Regions from separate parts of the Cupriavidus sp. 2TAF22 genome, predicted to be linked through region 1. Evidence: predicted binding sites of a transcription regulator. Region 1 holds the regulator's gene; each other region holds the start of a gene.

Region 1 (5,830 bases):
ATCATGTTGACCATCTCTTCCACCGGGTTGACGTTCGGCATGGTGACGTAGCCGTCGGCGTTGGCCAGCGGATGTGTCGGGTTGTGGATCATGCGCGGCGGCGACGGGTCTTCCAGCACGCCTTCCACCTGCACGCCGCCCACGTCGCTCTGGCCTGGCGTGGGCGCCAGGCCGAACACCACCTGCTTGGCGCGGTAGGGCTGGCCGTTGGGGCTGACCGCGCTGTCCGCGTTGGCCAGGTTGGAGGCGGTCACGTTCATGCGCTGCGACTGCGCGGCCATGGCCGAGCCGGCCACCTCGAAGATATTCATTGCTGGCATGGCGCGCTCACTGCTGGATGGCCGACAGCATGGTCTTGATCTTGGCGCTCATCACCGTGAGGCCAGACTCGAAGTGCACCGCGTTGTCGGCGAAGGCCACGCGCTCGGTGTCCATCTCGACGGTATTGCCGTCGATGCTCGACTGCATGGGGATGCGGTACTCGAGGTCCATGTTGTCGGACGCCGACGCCTGGCCCGGCAGGTGCCGCGCCGAGGTCGTGGAGAGCGATACGCCGTCGGCGCGCCTGCCGCGCTCGACCGTCTGCGCCAGCGTGCTGGAGAAATCGAAGTCGCGCGCCTTGTAGCCGGGCGTGTCGGCGTGCGCGATATTGGAGGCAATCACCGACTGCCGCTGGGTCCGCAAGCTCAGCGCATCCTGCTGGAAGCGCAGTGCCGCATCGAGTCTGTCAATCATGTCTGTGTCTCGCTGGAGGGAGAGAGCGATGAAGGTCGACCTTCTTCAGGTGTGCCATCTTAGGTTCGGCCCTGTCATCCCAATCGTGCGAATAGGGCAAAGAAAACTGCGTATTTCGGAACGAGAGAGAAAGCGCGGCTGCCTACAATGGGTCCTGTTCTCGCGGCCCGGCCCGCGCGCCGGTGGCGCGCCAGCGCACCGCTCCTTGCCTGGATGCACCCATGATTCCTCGTTTCCGGTCCGCCGTTGCGCGTGCCCTGCTCTGTGTGCTCGCCGCCGGCGGCGCCCTGTCCGGCAGCGTCCGCGCAGCGCCGCCCTCGCCCTTTGCCGAAGACCCGGTGCGCGTCGCGGTGGAGCGGTTCCTCGAACGCCAGACCGCCGGGCTGCCTGGCAAGGCCAGCATCCAGGTCGTGCCGCCGTCGGGCGGCCGCGCGCCGGAATGCACCCTGCCCGAACCCTTCCTGCCGCCGGGCGCGTCGCCCTGGGGCCGCGTCTCCGTCGGCGTGCGCTGCGGCGGCGAGCGCCCGTGGACGCGCTACGTGCAGGCGCGCGTCGCGGTGGTGGCCGATTACTACGTGGCCGGCCGCAATTTCACCCCCGGCGAGCCGGTAGACCCTTCTGACCTGGAAGTGCGCCAGGGCGACCTTTCCAACCTGCCGCGCGCGGTGGTGACCGACCCCGCGCAGATCGCGGGCGCCGTGGCCGCCAGCCGCATCGCAGCGGGTTCGCCGATGCGCACGGATCTCCTGAAGAAGGCCATTGCCGTGCGGCAGGGACAGAACGTGACGGTGGTGGTCGAGGGGGATTCCTTCCAGCTCAGCAGCGAGGGCAAGGTGATGGCCGAAGCCGCGGTCGGCAGCAATGTGCAGGTGCGGCTCAAGAGCGGCCAGGTGGTCAGCGCGCTGGTGCGCAATGGCGACACGGTGGTGCTGCAGCAATAGGCTGGCGTGCCTGGGTAGCGCAACGGTCTCATGAGACAATGGCGCGCAGCGCTGCAGGATGTGCAGCCGGCATCCCAGGACCGGCGTCCGGCGGGCAGCGTGGCCGGACGGGTCCGTGAGCCGGGCCGGATGGACCCGGGGCGGCCCTAAAGTTCTGCCGCGACCGTCCGATAAGCCAGAGGTACCCAGCAAGGAATCACCGTGAAGATCAATCAGACCACCTCCTCGAGGCCGGGCGACGCCGGCGACGGTGCAACGCGCAGCGTGGCAGGCACCCCCGCCGGCCCGGCCGCCGCCCCGGAAACCCCCGGCGTGCGCGTCAGCCCGCTGGGCGCCCAGGTGCGCGAAATCGGCGCGCGCCTGGTGGAAGACCAAGACGACGACATCGATACCGCCAAGGTGGACGAAATCCGCCAGGCCATCGCCGAAGGACGCATCAAGATCGACCCCAGCAAGATCGCAGACGGTCTGCTGGCGTCGCTGCGCGAACTCAACGGCGGCGCCTGACGCTCGACACCGGCGGCAAAGCCAACCCACGACACTTAGGCAAGCCATGAGCCAGTCCCTGATCCAGAACCTCGCCCGGGAAACCGAGCTCTCCAAGGAATTCGCCGCCGTGCTGGGCGAAGAGCGCGCCATGATCAAGGCGGGCGACTACCAGGCGCTGGTCGGCCTGCTGGATCGCAAGGTCGAACTGGCCGGCTCGCTGCAGACGCTGACGCGCACGCGCGAGGCGCAGATGGGTGCCATGGGGATTCGCCTCGGTGCGGGCGGCCAGCTGTTCGGGCGCGAGATCGTGCCTGCCGTCGAGACCGCATGGCGCGACCTGCTGTTCGCCGCGCGCATGGCGCGCGATGCCAACGCCGTCAATGCGGCCGTGGTGGATGCGCATCTGGAGTTCACGCAGGAAGCCATTCTGGCGCTGCGCCACCGGGGCGAGACGGGCACGTTGTACGGCAAGGACGGGCGAACCCAGCAAGGTCCGCAAGGCGTCAGCCTGGCGGCGGGCTGAACCGGTGTCTTGTCGCCACGGGCTTTCGCAAGCCCGCGGCGAAATGCAGGAAAGACCGAACGAACAAAAAAAGCGGCTTCGCTCCCGGCAGGGAAGGCGAAGCCGCTTTTTTTGTTCGGGCGCGGTGGCGGAGCCGGCGGCTTGAGGGTTGAAGCTTGAGCGGCTGCGGGGGCTTGGGAAGCGGCGCCCGGGCGGAAAGGCCCGGGCCGCCGAATCCATGCACCTGCGGTCTTACCTGTACCCCACCACCACTTGTCCCGACTGTCCCTGCAGGACGGGCGTCAGCGCGCCCTTCCCCGGTACCTGGAACGCAAACACGAATCCCCTGCCTGCGTCATCCCCGCTGAAGGCATCGGTGAGTCCCTCCGCCCCCGGCAGCAACACGCAGCGCTGCGCATTGCAGAGATAGGCCTGCAGATCGAGCGGCGGCGTGCGGGTAAAGCTGTAGCGCCACCGCACGGTGGTGATGGCGCCCTCGGCCTGCGGCAGATACCCGGTCGGGGTGATGGGTGCGGACATGGTGCGCAGGCCCTTGCCATACAAGGCGGGGCCACTCACGGAAGCCGACCACGAATGCAGGGTAGGTCCTGCCGGCGCGGCCCAGCCGTGGCTGCAGCATGCGGCAATGGCCGCCACGGCGATACGGCGGGACCTGGCTTTCATAGCAGCCCGCGCAGCTGCGAACGCAGGCGCGTGATGGCCTGGCTGCGGATCTGGCAGACGCGCGACTCCGTCACCTCGAGCACGGCGCCGATCTCACGCAGGTTCAGCTCCTGGTCGTAGCACAGCGACAGCACCAGCTTTTCCCGCTCGGGCAGTCGCTCGATGGCGCGTATCAGCGCTTCGCGCATGCCGCTCTCCATCAGCACGGTGAGCGGATTGCCGTCGTCGCTGACGCTCAGGTGGCGATCCAGGAAGTCTTCTTCGCCGGAGCGTTCGAAGTCTTCGTAGTGCAGCAGCTGGCAGCCATAGACCTCGTTGAGCAAGGTCTGGTATTCGTCGAGTGGCAACTCGAGCTCCTGCGCCACCTCGGAGTCCAGCGGCGCCCGGCCGAGCGTCTGCTCGAGGCCGCGCACGGTACGCTCGATGCGCCGGGTGAACTGGCGCAGGCTGCGCGATTGCCAGTCGTTGGCGCGCACCTCGTCGAGCATGGCGCCGCGGATGCGCTGGCTGGCATAGGTCTCGAAACGCGCACCGTGCGTATCCTCGTAACGCTTGGCGGCGTCGAGCAGGCCGATCATGCCAGCCTGGATGAGGTCATCGAGCTGCACGCTGGCCGGCAGCTTGGCCGCGAGTTGCAAGGCGATGCGACGCACCAGCGACGCATGCGCGGTCACGGTGTCAGTCTGTTCGAGCTTTCCCTGAATCGTATACATGGTGGAATTCTCGTGAGTCCTAGCTGGCAGGCCCGGCGCTCAGGCCAGGGCCGTGGCCGGCGGCGCCAGCGGCGCGGCCGGAGGGGTTGAACGGGCTACGGCTGGTGAAGGCATGGGAAGCGGCCAGCCGGCGATGCCGACGGCAAGACGGCGCAGGGCGGCAGTGGCCGGCGCCGCCGGATACGCTTCGACCACGCAGCGGCCAAGCGCCGTGCTGCGCTCGACCAGCGGATCGTGCGGCAGGCTGCCGGCAGGACTCGCGTCCACGCCGAGATACTGGCTGGCGGTGCGCGCAAGATTGCCGAGCACGGCGCTGGCGGCGGCGTCGCTGGCGGCGGCATTGACGACCAGGTGGAAACGGCGGCAGGCGTAGAGGTGGTTCAGCTGCTTGATGCAGGCATAGGCGGCCTTGATCGATGCCGGCTCGGCACGCAGCACCACCACCACGTTGTGCGCCATGCCGGCCACCTGCGACAGGGCGCCCTCGGCATCGCTGCGGGCATCGCTGAGCACGGTGCGGTAGCCATTGAACAGGCCCAGGTCGCCCGTGGCCTGCGGGCTGCCGGGCAGCACGCCGATGGTGCCCGCGGGACGTTGCCCCAGCGCTGCCTCCAGCGTGAGCGCACCGCCCAGCACGGCGGCCAGCGTGCCCTCGGGCGCCGCGCCGGCCAGGCGGGTGGCGCGCGCGCCAATGCGGTCTTCGTCGATCAGCAGCACGCGTTCACCCTGCATGGCGAGCGCATTGGCCAGCCCGAGCGCCACCGTGGTGGCACCGGCGCCCGCATCGCTCGCGACCACCGCGATGCGGCGCGTGGCACGCGGCGCCAGCATGCGCCGCAGGCTTTCGGCCTGGTCCAGGGCAAGTGAATTCACGTTCTACTCTCCCTGCACCTGCGCCAGCGCCTTGAACATCCGGCCACCATCGACGAAGCCGTCGGGCTCGGTGGCGGGCGCGGCCGGTACGGTCGGCACAGCAGGTGCGGCACGGCCATTGCGCGCGGGGTAGTTCTCCAGCACGTCCAGCAGCGCCAGCAGGCGGCCCATGCCTTCGACCAGCACGGCAGCATTCGGGGTCTGGCGCGCCGGCGCGCGCGCGGACAGGCGCGCCAGGAAGGCCGCGGCTTCCGTGTCGCCGGCCTGCTCCAGGCGCAGCGCGGCCACGGCCATCTGCAGTGCCAGCAGGCGCGCGCATGCCTGGTTTTCCGCCTGCGCGGCATCGTTGGCGCCGTCCTGGCGTTCGCCCTGGCCGAGATGGTCGAGCGCATGGCGCAGTGTGCGCAGGTGCGCCTCGCCGGCTTCGGCCCAGCGTGCCCAGCGCGCCAGTTGCGCGCCCTCGGCCAGCAGTGCGGGCTCGCACAGCAGGTATTGCACGGCCAGTGTCTGGCCGTTTTCACGGTCGACCAGGCGCGATACCAGCAGGCCGGCCTCGGTGCCGCCCTCGCTGCCGCGCGTGCCGCGCACCTGGCTTTCGAGCACGCGCACCGGCGCTTGCGCGATCCACTGCACGGCATCGCGGCCGCGGTACTCAATCTCTTCGAAGGCATGGAACGTCAGCGTCTCGGCCAGCGCATCGACCTTCAGCGCAACGCCGTTGCTGGCGACGCGCGTGGTCTTGCGGGTGGTGGTCAGCCAGCGCTCACCTGCCTGCTGCCAGCGCGCCAGCGTGGCCGCGGCCGGCATGGTGTCCAGCACATTGACCACGGTACGCGCGGCGGCGATGGCGGCGCCCAGGTTGGCGGCGTCGGTTTCCCAGCCGCCCTGGCTTG
Region 2 (5,830 bases), on a different contig from region 1:
ATGTGCGCATCACTGGCAGCGGCGCCGGCGCGCGCGGACGATGCAAAGCCGCCGGATATCCCTGTACCTTCGCCGGAAGGCTTGCCGGCAGCGGACACGCCCGCCGCCGCTCCCGCTCCCGGATTCTCGCCGCAGGTCTGGCTCAATGCGGGCTTTCTCTCCTATCACTTCAACCACGCTGCGCACTACAACGCGTACAACTGGGGATTCGGCATCGATCTTCGCGTCAGCGAGGATTTCACCTTGTCCGCCGGCGAATACCGCAACAGCATGCGCTACCACTCGACCTACGCCACCGTGAGCTGGCAGCCCCTGCACCTGGGACCGCTCCGGATCGGCGTCGCGGCAGGCGCGGTGCGCGGGTATCCGGATATCAATCATGGCGGCTGGTCACCGATGGCCGCACCGGTGATCGGTGTCGAGTACCGCCGCGTGGGCGCGAGCCTGATCTATGTGCCGACGATGCGAGGCAAGGTCGACGGCTGCATTTCCTTGCAAATCAGGATACGGGTCTGGTAGCGCGCGCGTATTCGCACGAGGGCACGAGGGCACGCGGGTGGCCCCAGCGGCATCAATTGCGATGCGCTGCCCGATGCGATGGGTGCCTGTCCCCCGGTGTGGCTGGATGCCTCCGACCTTGCCGCAAGCCGCGAGGCGCGCCGCGAGGGCTTCTGCAGAAAAAAACGCCGCATGCGCAAGCATGCGGCGTTACGGAAGGAGGGCCAAGGGATGGACCCTCATCGGGAATACCACCCCCGGGGAAGAGAGCGGTATGTGGCTACTGTAATCACTGGCGCCACGCCAACCAATCAGCCGCTTCCTAATTTCCATTCGGAAATTTCGGCAAATCAAACCCGCGCGCCAAGTACCGGGGGGGGCATTGCCTACCTTGACGGCATTGCGCGCCGCTGCCGGACAACGCGCAGGACAAGGGGGAGAAAAAGGGAGAAGGAAATGGGGATCGCCCGCTGGCCGGACGATCCCGCTGCGAGGTCAGACCAGCGCGATGCGGTCCTCGACCAGCCGGAACTGGCCGCCCGGCTTGTCCTCCATGATCTTCATGGACTTCTGCCCGATATGCGCGCTGACCCCGCCGTGGATGCGCCGGCTCACCTCGATCACCGCCCCGGGCGAGGGGCGCAGCTGCTCGGCCAGCCTGGCCAGCCTGGCGTCCAGCTCGATGGAGTCGCGGGTCAGCTTGAACAAGGTCGCGCGCGCCTTCTCGCGCAGGTCGCCGACCGCTTTCTCGGGGTTCTTGGCGAAAAAGTTGACCAGCTGCTGCACCTTGGCCTGGTCGGTCTCGAGCTGGCGGCGCTGGGCCTCCGCTTCGGCCTTCTCCGCTTCCGCATAGGGATTGGTGCCGACCTGCACGATGGTGGCGGTGCCTGCGGACGCGCCGAGGGTGGCGGTGCGCACCGCCGCCTTGGCCCGGATGCGGCCGCCGGTGATATTGCCCTGTCCGCCCTTGGGACTGCCCGCGAGGATGCTGCGCCCGGCGGCCACGTCGCTCTGCCGGATGCCGCTTTCCACGGTGACATCGGTGCCGGCCTCGACCACCGCGCTTTCGATGAAGCGCGCGTGCAGCGCGCCCTTGCAGCGCACGCTCGCCAGCGCCGCCGCGCCATCGCCGCCCTGGTGCGCGCCTTCGGCCCGGCCGATGATGCCGCCCTTCACCACGACGTCGCCGCCCGCCTCGACATGCGCGGCCTCGATGGTGCCGCTGACGATGACATCTCCGGTCACCCGCACCGTCATGCCGGTCTTGATATCGCCGTTGACGCGCAGAGTGCCGTCGAAGGTGACATTGCCGGAATGCATGTCCACCGCTTCTACGTCGACCACCGGGCTGACCGAAACGCCATGCGGCAACAGCGTCGGCGAGCCGGAGATCGCCGCCAGCAGGACGCCCGGATCGGCGGGATCGGGGGCCACGCCCGTCAATCCATCGGCATAGGGCGGATCGGCCGCCTCCGGCGCCGCCACGGGCTTGCCGAAGACGTCGACGCCATCCGTGCCCTGGCGGGCCGGGATGCGGCGCATCAGCGGCGTGCCCGGGTTGACCAGCAGCAGGGTCCCGAGGTCGCGCAGGTCGACGCGGCCACTTTCGTCTTCCGCCACCAGGGGCTTGCGCGGCGCCAGCAGGCTTTCGAAGCGCGCTGGCGTGCCGGGCCGCGGCGCGCGCCCTGCGGCGATCTCCACGCTGTCGCATAAGCCCGCCTCGAAGACCGTGCGCAGGATGTCGCGGTCAGGCTCGGCCACGATGCCGCGCTCGGCCAGCGCGGCGCGGACATCGTCACGCACCACCGCGCGGCCGCCTTGCGCCGGCAGCAGGCTCAGGCGCACGCTCAGCCCGTCGGCGCTGATGTCGATCTCGAAATAGCCGTCGGTGACCTCTCCGATCAGCGCCTGCACCGGCGCGCCTTCGGTGGCGCGCTGGCACTGCGAGAGAAAGCCGCCGACCGCGGCTGTGTCCAGCCTGGCCCCGCCCCAGCCTGCGGCGGCCAGCGCCGCCTCCAGTGCCGCGCGGTCCGGCGGCATCCGCCCCGGCGCCATGGCATAGGTGGCGTGCAGATGCCGCGTGGCCTCATCGAGACTGACCCGCAAGCCCCCTTCTACTGCGTCAACTGGGTGTTCTCCCCGACTTTCCATTCCGTCGTTCCCTCTGGTGGATCTGTCCGGGCGCGCGGTCCCGCCCGCTGCGCCACTTGCCATTCCGGGCCGCCCCCGCCGCGCGCTGACGCAGCCCGCGACCAAAGGGTGCGGCGGCATCGCCGTGGGTACCTGGGCTTCTGGCATCTGCCCGCGGGCGCCGCGCACGGGGCCCCGGGTTGTCTTTGCGCGCCGCTGATCTTTGTTCTTTCTGGCGCACACAACACCAACGGCGGCCTTGCGGAAAACTTGAGGGCCGCGCGCCGGGATCCCGCCGAAACCAGGCGGCAAGCAGGTGGCGAGCACCGGCATCCGCTGCGGCGGTTGCGCCACTCCGCCCGGCCGCCGGCGACTTTCGGTAAACTGCCGCTATTCCGGCGCCGCGTCGTCCGCTTTGGCGCACGCCCCACTGCCTCACCGCTTTTCCCAGGTTCCCCAGATGGCCCAGAAGTCCCCGGCGTCGAAGACGCCCGCCGCACCGGCGCCCAGCCCCCACGAAATCCGCCCCGGCCAGTCCGTCGAGCTGCTCAAGGCGCTGCATATCCTCACGCGCGACGGCAAGATGAACCAGGACAGCCGCCGCAAGCTCAAGCAGGTCTATCACCTGTTCCAGTTCATCGAGCCGCTGCTGCAGGACCTCAAGCAAGACCATCCCGACGTGACGCTGGTGGACCATGGCGCAGGCAAGTCCTATCTGGGCTTCATCCTGTACGACCTGTTCTTCAAGGACCACCTGGACAACTCGCACATCTTCGGCATCGAGACGCGCGAGGAACTGGTGCGCACTTCTCAGGAGCTGGCCGCGCGGCTTGGCTTCAAGGGCATGTCCTTCCTGAACCTGTCGGTGGCGGACTCGATCACCTCGTCGCAGCTGCCGCCCGCCATCGACATCGTGACCGCGTTGCATGCCTGCAATACGGCCACGGACGATGCCATCCGCTTCGCGCTGGAAAAGCACGCGAAGTACATCGTGGTGGTGCCCTGCTGCCAGGCCGAGGTGGCCGGCGTGCTGCGCAAGAACAAGGGAAAATCGCTCGCCAGCCCGCTCACCGAGATCTGGCGCCACCCGCTGCATACGCGCGAGTTCGGCAGCCAGGTCACCAATGTGCTGCGCTGCCTGCAACTCGAAGCGCACGGCTACCAGGTCAGCGTGACCGAGCTGGTGGGTTGGGAGCATTCGATGAAGAACGAACTGATCATCGCGCAGTACAAGGATCTGCCGCGCCGCCGGCCCACCGAGCGCCTCAACGAAGTGCTGAAGACGCTGGGGCTGGAGGAAATGTCGGGACGCTTCTATACCGGCGAAAGCCACGGCGAGGCAGCCTGCGCCGTGGCGCAGTGAGTTTCCGGCCTGATGCGTGGCGGCGCCCGCCCGGCGCGCCGCTTCAGGCGCGCATCAGCGCCCGCCACCCCTCCAGGCCGAGCTTGCGCATGGTGTCCTGGTTGCGCTCGTAGATATCCGCCGCATCGGGAAAGGCCTCCACGGCACGCGCGATGCTGTCTTCGCGCAGCAGGTGCAGGATCGGATAGGGCGCGCGGTTGGTGTAGTTCTCGATATCGTCCGGCTCGGTTCCGTCGAACTGGTAGTCCGGGTGGAAGCTGGCGATCTGCAGCGTGCCGGCCAGGCGCAGGCTCTTGAGCAGGCGTTCGGCGAAAAACAGCGCGTCGTTGTAGTCGAGAAAATCCGCCAGCGCGTGCGGCAGGATCAGCAGCGTGGTGTCGGTCTCGGCCGGATCCGCCTCGGCCAGCAGTTTCAGCTCGGCCTCGAGGTCGGCCATCACGCCCTCGCTATCGGTGGCGCCGCTCACCGCGTAGCGGATCTGTTGCTTGACATGCACGGCCTTGGCGAACGGGCAGAGGTTAAGGCCGATCACGGCGCGCTCCAGCCACTGCCGGGTGGCTTGCAGGACGGATTCGGTGGACGGCGGAGCTGAAGTCATGACGATGGCGAACGGCGCGAAACCACCATTTTAGCGCCCGGCCCGCACGTCTCGCTCAGCGGCGCTGGCCGTAGATCTGCCTGGCAAGCGTATCGGCCTGGCGCATGGCCGCGTCGCGCTCGGCCGCGCTCAGTTTGCCGCAGACGTACTCGAGGTTGGCGGTATCGAGGTCGGTCACGCGGCGATCGCCGGACAGCACGATCACCTTGCGCCACGCGCAGGCACGCACGCGGTCCTTCTCCAGCCCGAGGCAGCCTGACTGCAGGCAGTAGGACAGGTTGCGCTGGGCCAGGAAGTCGCCATGCATGGCCTTGTCCTGCAGCCCTTGCGCGGTTTCCTGCGCAAACGCCGCCGGCGCTCCGCACAGCAGGCCGAGCACCAGGCCGGCAGGCACGCCTCGCGCGGCAGCGCGCACTACGGCGCGAAACGCCGGGAAAGAAAAAGATACGGTCATGGGAAACGCACGCTGGCGGCATCGAGGACCGGATCTTATCAGCCGCCGCCGGGCTGCGCCGGCCACCCCGCGCCGGGCCATGGCGAGCCGCCCTATATAATCCGATCCGCCGCGCCGCACGCCCAAGGCACGCCTTTCGCATTGCCGCGGCTCACCGCCCTTCCTCCGGATTCAAGCCATGTCTGCACCCGCCGCCTCTCTCTCCGCCAGCATCGCCGTGATCGGTGGCGGCCCCGCGGGCCTGATGGCGGCCGAGGTGCTGGCCGCGCGCGGCTGGCGCGTGGACGTGTACGACGCCATGCCGTCGGTGGGCCGCAAGTTCCTGATGGCCGGGCGCGGCGGCATGAACCTGACGCACTCGGAGGCGGCGCAGCCCTTCCTGGCGCGCTACGGCAGCCGCAGCACGCAGATCGCGCCGCTGCTGGCGGGCTTCGATCCGCAGGCGCTGCGCGAATGGGTGCACGGGCTGGGCATCGAAACCTTCGTCGGCAGCTCGGGCCGGGTCTTCCCCACCGACATGAAAGCGGCGCCGATGCTGCGCGCGTGGCTGCACCGGCTGCGCGAAGCCGGCGTGCAGTTCCATATGCGGCACCGCTGGCTGGGCTGGGCGGACGACGAGGATACCACCGGCGCCCTGCGCTTCGCCGCGCCCGAGGGCGAACTGCGCGTACAGGCGGATGCGGTGGTGCTGGCGCTGGGCGGCGGCAGCTGGGCGCGGCTGGGCTCGGACGGCGCCTGGGTGTCGCTGCTGGCGGCGCGCGGCGTCGAGGTGGCGCCCTTGCGCCCC
Region 3 (5,830 bases), on a different contig from region 1:
GCAGGTCTCGCAGCGTCGCGCCCCCGCTGGGCACGCCCGGTACGGCGGCGAGCGGGCCGGCGCCCTGGCTGGCGGCCGGGGCAGGTGCCGCCGCGGGACTGGCGGCGCTGACCGGCGTGCCGTGCGCGATGACCGGCACCGCCGACGGGTCCAGCCGGCCGTTCTGGCCCAGCGCGACCTGGCCGCAACCGCTCAGGAAGCCGTCCTTCTTCAGGCTGTTGGTGATGTCGATGGCAAGCACCGCCGCGCGTTCCTCGATGGGGATCGCCTGGGCGCCGCGGCTGAACGAGTACTTGCCCTTCCACACCGCGCGGTTCTGCATGGCATCGGTCAGCGTGGTGCCGTAGTTGATCGACATGCGGTTGCCGTAGGCGCCGATCACACCCCCGCCATTGGCGATGGTCAGGATGGAATCCGCCCGGAAGCCGCGCATCTTGTTCGTGAGGGCGGACGAGTCCAGCTCCAGGCCCGATAGCTCGTCATAGGCCGCTTCCACGCCACACTGCTTGGCCAGCTCGCGGAACTTGGCGGCGAACGCCAGCGAGAAATCGTTGTTCCAGCCCATGCCCGTCGTGCCCACCACATACATGCGGGCGGGCTTGCCGTTATAGTCGGTGGCGCGGGTAGAGACGGCGACGGTCGCCGGCGCGCACCCGCCCAGCAGCAACAGGACGGCAGCGGCGGCAGCGGTGCCAATACGGTATGTGTGGTTCATGCTCGTCGTTACTTCACATAGGAAAAGTAGTAGGGGCTGGAGACGGACCGCATCACGTAGCGCCCGTTGCCTTCGGTCAGCCGGTAGCAGGTTTGCATGCTGCTGAACCTGGGGTCGCCCATTTCGATGCAGACCTGACCGGCCTCCTGCTCGATGCGGTAGCGGCCGGGCGAAGTGCCGCGGCTGACCGAGTTGGTGACATCGAGGCTGCCGCCTTCGCGGATATCCATCCACAGCGTGACACCCGAAGGCGCGGTGGCGTTGATGCGGCCGAGATGCGCGAAGTGCGCGGCCAGCTCGGCGCCGGTGAGCTGCCGGTCTTGCGCGCCGGCCGCCGGCTGCGGCGCCGGAGGCCGTGCTTGCGCGGCGGGCGCCGGGGGCGCTGTCTCGCTGCGAAAGCGCTGCAGCGCCAATGCCGACCTGGCCGGCACCTCGCCGATCCATTGCGCGGGCACGGCGAAGTTGAGGTTCTGCGCGTCGGTGCGCATCAGGTAGGTGATGCCGATCAGCTGGCCGTCGGCATTGAACAGGCCGCCGCCGCTGGACCCGGGCGAGATCGGCGCGGTGGTCTGGATACGCACCACGCGGCCGTTGGCGTCCTTGTTCAGGGAGGAGAGCAGGCCGTCGCTGAGCGTCAGCTCAAAGCCGCGCGGCGCACCGATGGCATAGACTTTCTGGCCCACCTTGAGCGACGCGAGCGGGGCGATCTTCACGGGCGGCGCGCCCAGCCCCTTCGCCTGCAGCACGCACAGGTCGCGCTCCACATCGGCATGCACCAGGCGCGCGACGTGCATGGTGTTCTCGCGCCGGATGCCGATGGACTTGCCATTCTTGAGGACATGGCAGTTGGTGACCAGTTCTTCCGGGCCGGTGACCACCGAACTGCCCAGGCCGATCGTGCCGCCCTGCGCGTCGAACACCGTGACCACCCAGATGCTTGGCGACTCCCGTTCATACAATTCCGCCGAATCCAGCGCAAGGCCGGAGAGGGGGATGCCGGCAGTCAAACACGAAATTGCGACGTAACCCGCGATTTTTTTCGCCCGACCCATGATGTTGTTGTTGGTGACTGTTTTCTTGCCGGATTCAGCCGCTGCCCGGGCTGTCCGGTCTTTCCCGGCCTGCTTTGCAGACGCTGCAGGCGATCTGGCCGGGGCTGCCTATCATAAACGTTCCGCCCGCCGCGCTAAAGCTTTGTGGCTGCCAGCCGACAATTAACGGGCAGGAATATCCCCGGGTGGTGCCGCGGCTTTTCCGGCCGGACTGCCGGCATCCTCGCCACCCGCCCACCCAACCGCAACCTGGAACAGGACAATTCATCCATGGATACCTCCATCGTCAGCGCGGCGAGCAACCCCGGGACCGACCCGGTCAGCTTGCTGATGCTGCGCAAATCGCTTGACCTGCAGGCCAACAGCGTGGCCACGCTGATGGCATCGGCGGCGCCGGTCGGCGTGCCCGCCAGCAACCCCCCGCATCTGGGCCAGAACATCGACATCAAGGTGTGACAACGGGGCAGCCCGCGTCCGGGGTGACCCCGGGCGGGGGCTGTCTATTTCGGGGTGCCGGCGTGCCGGCGCCGTTCCCGTTCATGCGGTAATCTCCACCATCCCGTCACAATGGCGCGGCCGCTTTCATCGAACGGGAACACACGAATGAACGTACTGATATTCGGCGCGACCGGCATGGTCGGACTGGGCGTGCTGCGCGAATGCCTGCTGGCCGAAGACGTGGCGCGCGTGCAGACGGTAGGCCGCACGCCGACCGGCCAGCAGCATCCCAGGCTGACCGAACTGGTGCATGCGGACCTGCTGCACTACGACGGGATCGAGCCGGCGCTGACAGGTTTCGACGCGTGCTTCTTCTGCCTGGGCGTGTCCTCGGGCGGCATGTCCGAAGCCGAGTACACGCGCGTGAGCTACGACATCACGCTGGCCGCCGCGCAGGTGCTGGCCCGGCTCAACCCGCAGATGACCTTTGTCTATGTTTCCGGCGCGGGGACCGACAGCACGGAGAAAGGGCGCTCGATGTGGGCGCGGGTGAAAGGGCGTACCGAGAACGCGTTGCTGAAATTGCCGTTCAAGGCAGCGTATATGTTCCGCCCGGGCGGTATCCAGCCGTTGCACGGCATCCGTTCCAAGACGGCGGCCTACCGGATTCCCTACATGATTGCGGCGCCGGTGCTGCCTTTGCTGCGGCGCTTGTTTCCGGCTTATCTCACTACTACCGAGCAGGTGGGGCGTGCCATGCTGATTGTGGTGCGGAGGGGGTTTCCTCGGGGGGTTGTCGAGGCTCGGGATATTGATGGTATGCGGTAGTTTTTGCTTTTTTTTGGCTTTTTTGGGCTTGGCGGCTTGAGTCTCATTTGGCGTTTATGCGTATGAGGGTGTGCTTTGCGTCTCTGGGCCTAGCGGCGCGGGCTTGGTAGCCCGTTCGCACACATGTAAGTGTCACTTTTCTTTTCTCGAAAAGAAAAGTAACCAAAAGAAAGCGATTCTTGCAGAAGGCTGGGCGCTCAGATTTTATGGGTGGTGGTGGTTTCGTGGTGGGTCTCATGGCTTTGGCTGGGCTGCTGGCGCTACCGGTTTGCTCGCCTGCGGCATCGCGGGTGGCGTTCGATTCGTGGTGGCGCTGCATGATGGCGTTGGCCCAGGTAGTTCAGGCTGCTGCCGCGACCGGGGTGGATGGGCGCGTCATAGGAACGGCGCTCGATTCGTGGTGGGCGCGGTGACCCCTGTTTGAGCTCGGTGCCTCATAGCTCGGACCTGTCAGAAATTTTGTGTTTGGGGCATAACATGTCGCCACCCGGTACACCCGGTACACCCGGTACACCCGGTACACCCGGTACACCCGCGCACCGGTCCACCGCGCCCACCACGAAACCAAGAGGGTGCTATGTCGTGGTCGCTTAAGCCGGTAACGGCAGATGGCCGAACAAGCAGTGCGCCCGCCATCATAGGTCTGACCCCGAAACCACTGTCGCCCGCAAGATCGCGGCCGCCCGCCCCGGTAACGGCAGGATGCAAGCAGAACCAAGAACCCCACGACGAAACCAGCAACACGAGAAACCCCAAGGTTTCTGCCCCTGCCGGCCAGGCAGCCCGCTTTCTTTGCCTACTTTCTTTTCGGGGAAAAGAAAGTAGGTCGCTCCGGGGGAGCGAAAGCCTTTGAATTTGACTTTGAATTAGCCTTTGACTTTGAATTAGCCTTTTACTTTGAATGAGCCTTTGGCTTTGAATTAGCCTTTGACTTTGTCTTTGAATTTAAGCCTTTAAATCCAACGCGAAAAAACGAAATGACACTCACCAGAATACCCAAACCTAGGCACCAATCATCCCATCTTAAACACTATCCCCGCGCCCGCCCCGCCAACACCTGACTCAGCCCCAGCCCAGCCACGGCCGACAAGGCCGAAAACAAAAACACCGAGCTATAACCCGCATGGCTGGCAATCACCCCGGCCACCGGCCCTGTCACCCCCAGCGACAAATCCAGAAACAGCGCATAAGCACCCAGCGCCGAACCGCGGTTGCTGGCCGGCACCAGCTTGACCGCTTCCATGCCCAGCGAAGGAAACACCAGCGCAAAGCCGAATCCGGTAACGGCCGCGCCGGCCAGCGCCATGGCCGGGGAGTCCGCCATCCAGATCAGCGCCAGCCCGAGCGCTTCCACCGCGAACGAGCACAGCGCCACCCGGTAGCCGCCAAAGCGGCCGATGCTGTCGGCCAGCAACAGCCGCGCGACGATGAAGCTCACGCCAAGGCTGGTCAGCGCAAGCGCGGCATGGTCCCAGCCATGGCTGGCGTAGTACAGCGTGACGAAGGCCGTGATGGTGCCGAAGCCCACCGAGCCCAGCGCCAGGCACAGGCCGAACGGCGTCATGTGGCGGAACACGGTGCGGAAGGGCATGCGCGCGCCCTTGACGGTGGGCACCGCCGTCTTGCGGCGCGCCAGCGCGAACGCGGCCGCCGCCAGCGCGGTGGTGGCCAGGCCCAGCGTGGCGAAGCCCCAGTGTTTGTCGAGCAGCACGCCCAGCGGCGCGCCCAGCCCCAGCGCCCCGTAGGTGGTCATGCCGTTCCACGAGATCACCTTGCCGGTGAAGCGCGGACCCACGTCGCCGATGCCCCAGGCGATGGTGCCGGTGGTGACCAGGCTCTCGCCCGCGCCCAGCACCAGCCGCCCGGCGAACAGCCACGCCAGGCTAAGCCATGGCGTGCCTGCGAATGTGCTGGACAGCATGACCAGCAGGCCGCTGCCGGCGCACAGCGCGAGCCCGAGCGTGACGGATTTCTTCGGGCCTTGCAGGTCGCACAGGTTGCCGGCCCAGGCCCGGCTGAGCAGCGTGGCCAGGTACTGGATGCTGACCGCGAGGCCGGCGACCACCGTGCCGTAGCCCAGGTCGCCGTGCACGAAGCCGGGCACCACCGCCAGCGGCAGCCCGACGGTCAGATAGGCGATGAAGTTGAAGAAGACGATGGCGACGATGCGCCGGCTGATGCTGCCTTGACGGTGTTCCCCGGACGGGGCGGCGAGCGTCGGACTGTTTGCGGACATGCGATGCGGGGCGGAATGGCGATATGACGGAACAACGGGGTCGGCACAGGCGGGTCCATCGCGCGGCGGCGGCCGGGCAACGGGCTGTGGCGGGGAAGGCGGCTTGGGCTTGCCGGCGGCTACTCGCGTCGCGCGGTGGACGCGGCAAGGCGGGGGCGGCGCGGCTTCAGGACTGGCAAGGACATGGCAGGGCGGGCGGTTGGCCGGCGCTTGTCCCCAGATGCGGGCCGGTGAAAAGAATCCGCCCGGTCATGTGCGATCGCGCCGGGCTGGTATCGCGATTTTAAGCGTCTGTTTAGTTCGTGTAAATCGGCAACGGGATTTACCGTTGCATCCATGCTCGAACCCGAGCCGGTCCGGTGAAAAAGTTATCCATGAGCATCTTTTTCTTGCCTGGCGCGCATTGCGGCGGCCCGTGCACGTAGGTCGCGGGAGGCGGACAATGGCCGCTGGCTGTGCAAGGTGTCTTCTCCGTGGATGGCTGACCCAATGAAAGGACCGATCATGCAACTCGGAATCGTGGGGCTTGGGCGCATGGGCGCGAACATCGCAAGGCGGCTG

The links. The regulator FliA, encoded in region 1, starts transcription of late flagellar genes. The targets are predictions, from matches to a motif close to CTAAAGTTTNNNNNNNNNNNGCCGNTA.
Region 2: the regulator FliA is predicted to act here: its motif matches at 2,877-2,903, upstream of AB4Z48_RS03150 (DUF342 domain-containing protein).
Region 3: the regulator FliA is predicted to act here: its motif matches at 1,902-1,928, upstream of AB4Z48_RS19035 (YjfB family protein).

Annotation. Positions count from the first base shown of each region.
Region 1 is NZ_JBFRFX010000042.1:70,523-76,352, reverse strand. Features, by position in the region: gene flgC (flagellar basal body rod protein FlgC) at 1-320, opposite strand, end outside; gene flgB (flagellar basal body rod protein FlgB) at 328-735, opposite strand; gene flgA (flagellar basal body P-ring formation chaperone FlgA) at 957-1,676, shown strand; gene flgM (flagellar biosynthesis anti-sigma factor FlgM) at 1,878-2,183, shown strand; gene AB4Z48_RS33345 (flagella synthesis protein FlgN) at 2,230-2,688, shown strand; gene AB4Z48_RS33340 (flagellar protein FlhE) at 2,920-3,351, opposite strand; gene AB4Z48_RS33335 (RNA polymerase sigma factor FliA) at 3,348-4,064, opposite strand; gene AB4Z48_RS33330 (MinD/ParA family ATP-binding protein) at 4,104-4,937, opposite strand; gene flhF (flagellar biosynthesis protein FlhF) at 4,941-5,830, opposite strand, start outside.
Region 2 is NZ_JBFRFX010000002.1:136,032-141,861, forward strand. Features, by position in the region: gene AB4Z48_RS03145 (hypothetical protein) at 1-519, shown strand, start outside; gene AB4Z48_RS03150 (DUF342 domain-containing protein) at 994-2,649, opposite strand; gene AB4Z48_RS03155 (class I SAM-dependent methyltransferase) at 3,089-3,991, shown strand; gene AB4Z48_RS03160 (DUF1415 domain-containing protein) at 4,035-4,589, opposite strand; gene AB4Z48_RS03165 (hypothetical protein) at 4,645-5,043, opposite strand; gene AB4Z48_RS03170 (TIGR03862 family flavoprotein) at 5,222-5,830, shown strand, end outside.
Region 3 is NZ_JBFRFX010000014.1:102,741-108,570, forward strand. Features, by position in the region: gene AB4Z48_RS19025 (hypothetical protein) at 1-715, opposite strand, end outside; gene AB4Z48_RS19030 (S1C family serine protease) at 724-1,674, opposite strand; gene AB4Z48_RS19035 (YjfB family protein) at 2,038-2,223, shown strand; gene AB4Z48_RS19040 (NAD(P)H-binding protein) at 2,371-3,033, shown strand; gene AB4Z48_RS19045 (MFS transporter) at 4,064-5,269, opposite strand; gene gnd (phosphogluconate dehydrogenase (NAD(+)-dependent, decarboxylating)) at 5,672-5,830, shown strand, end outside.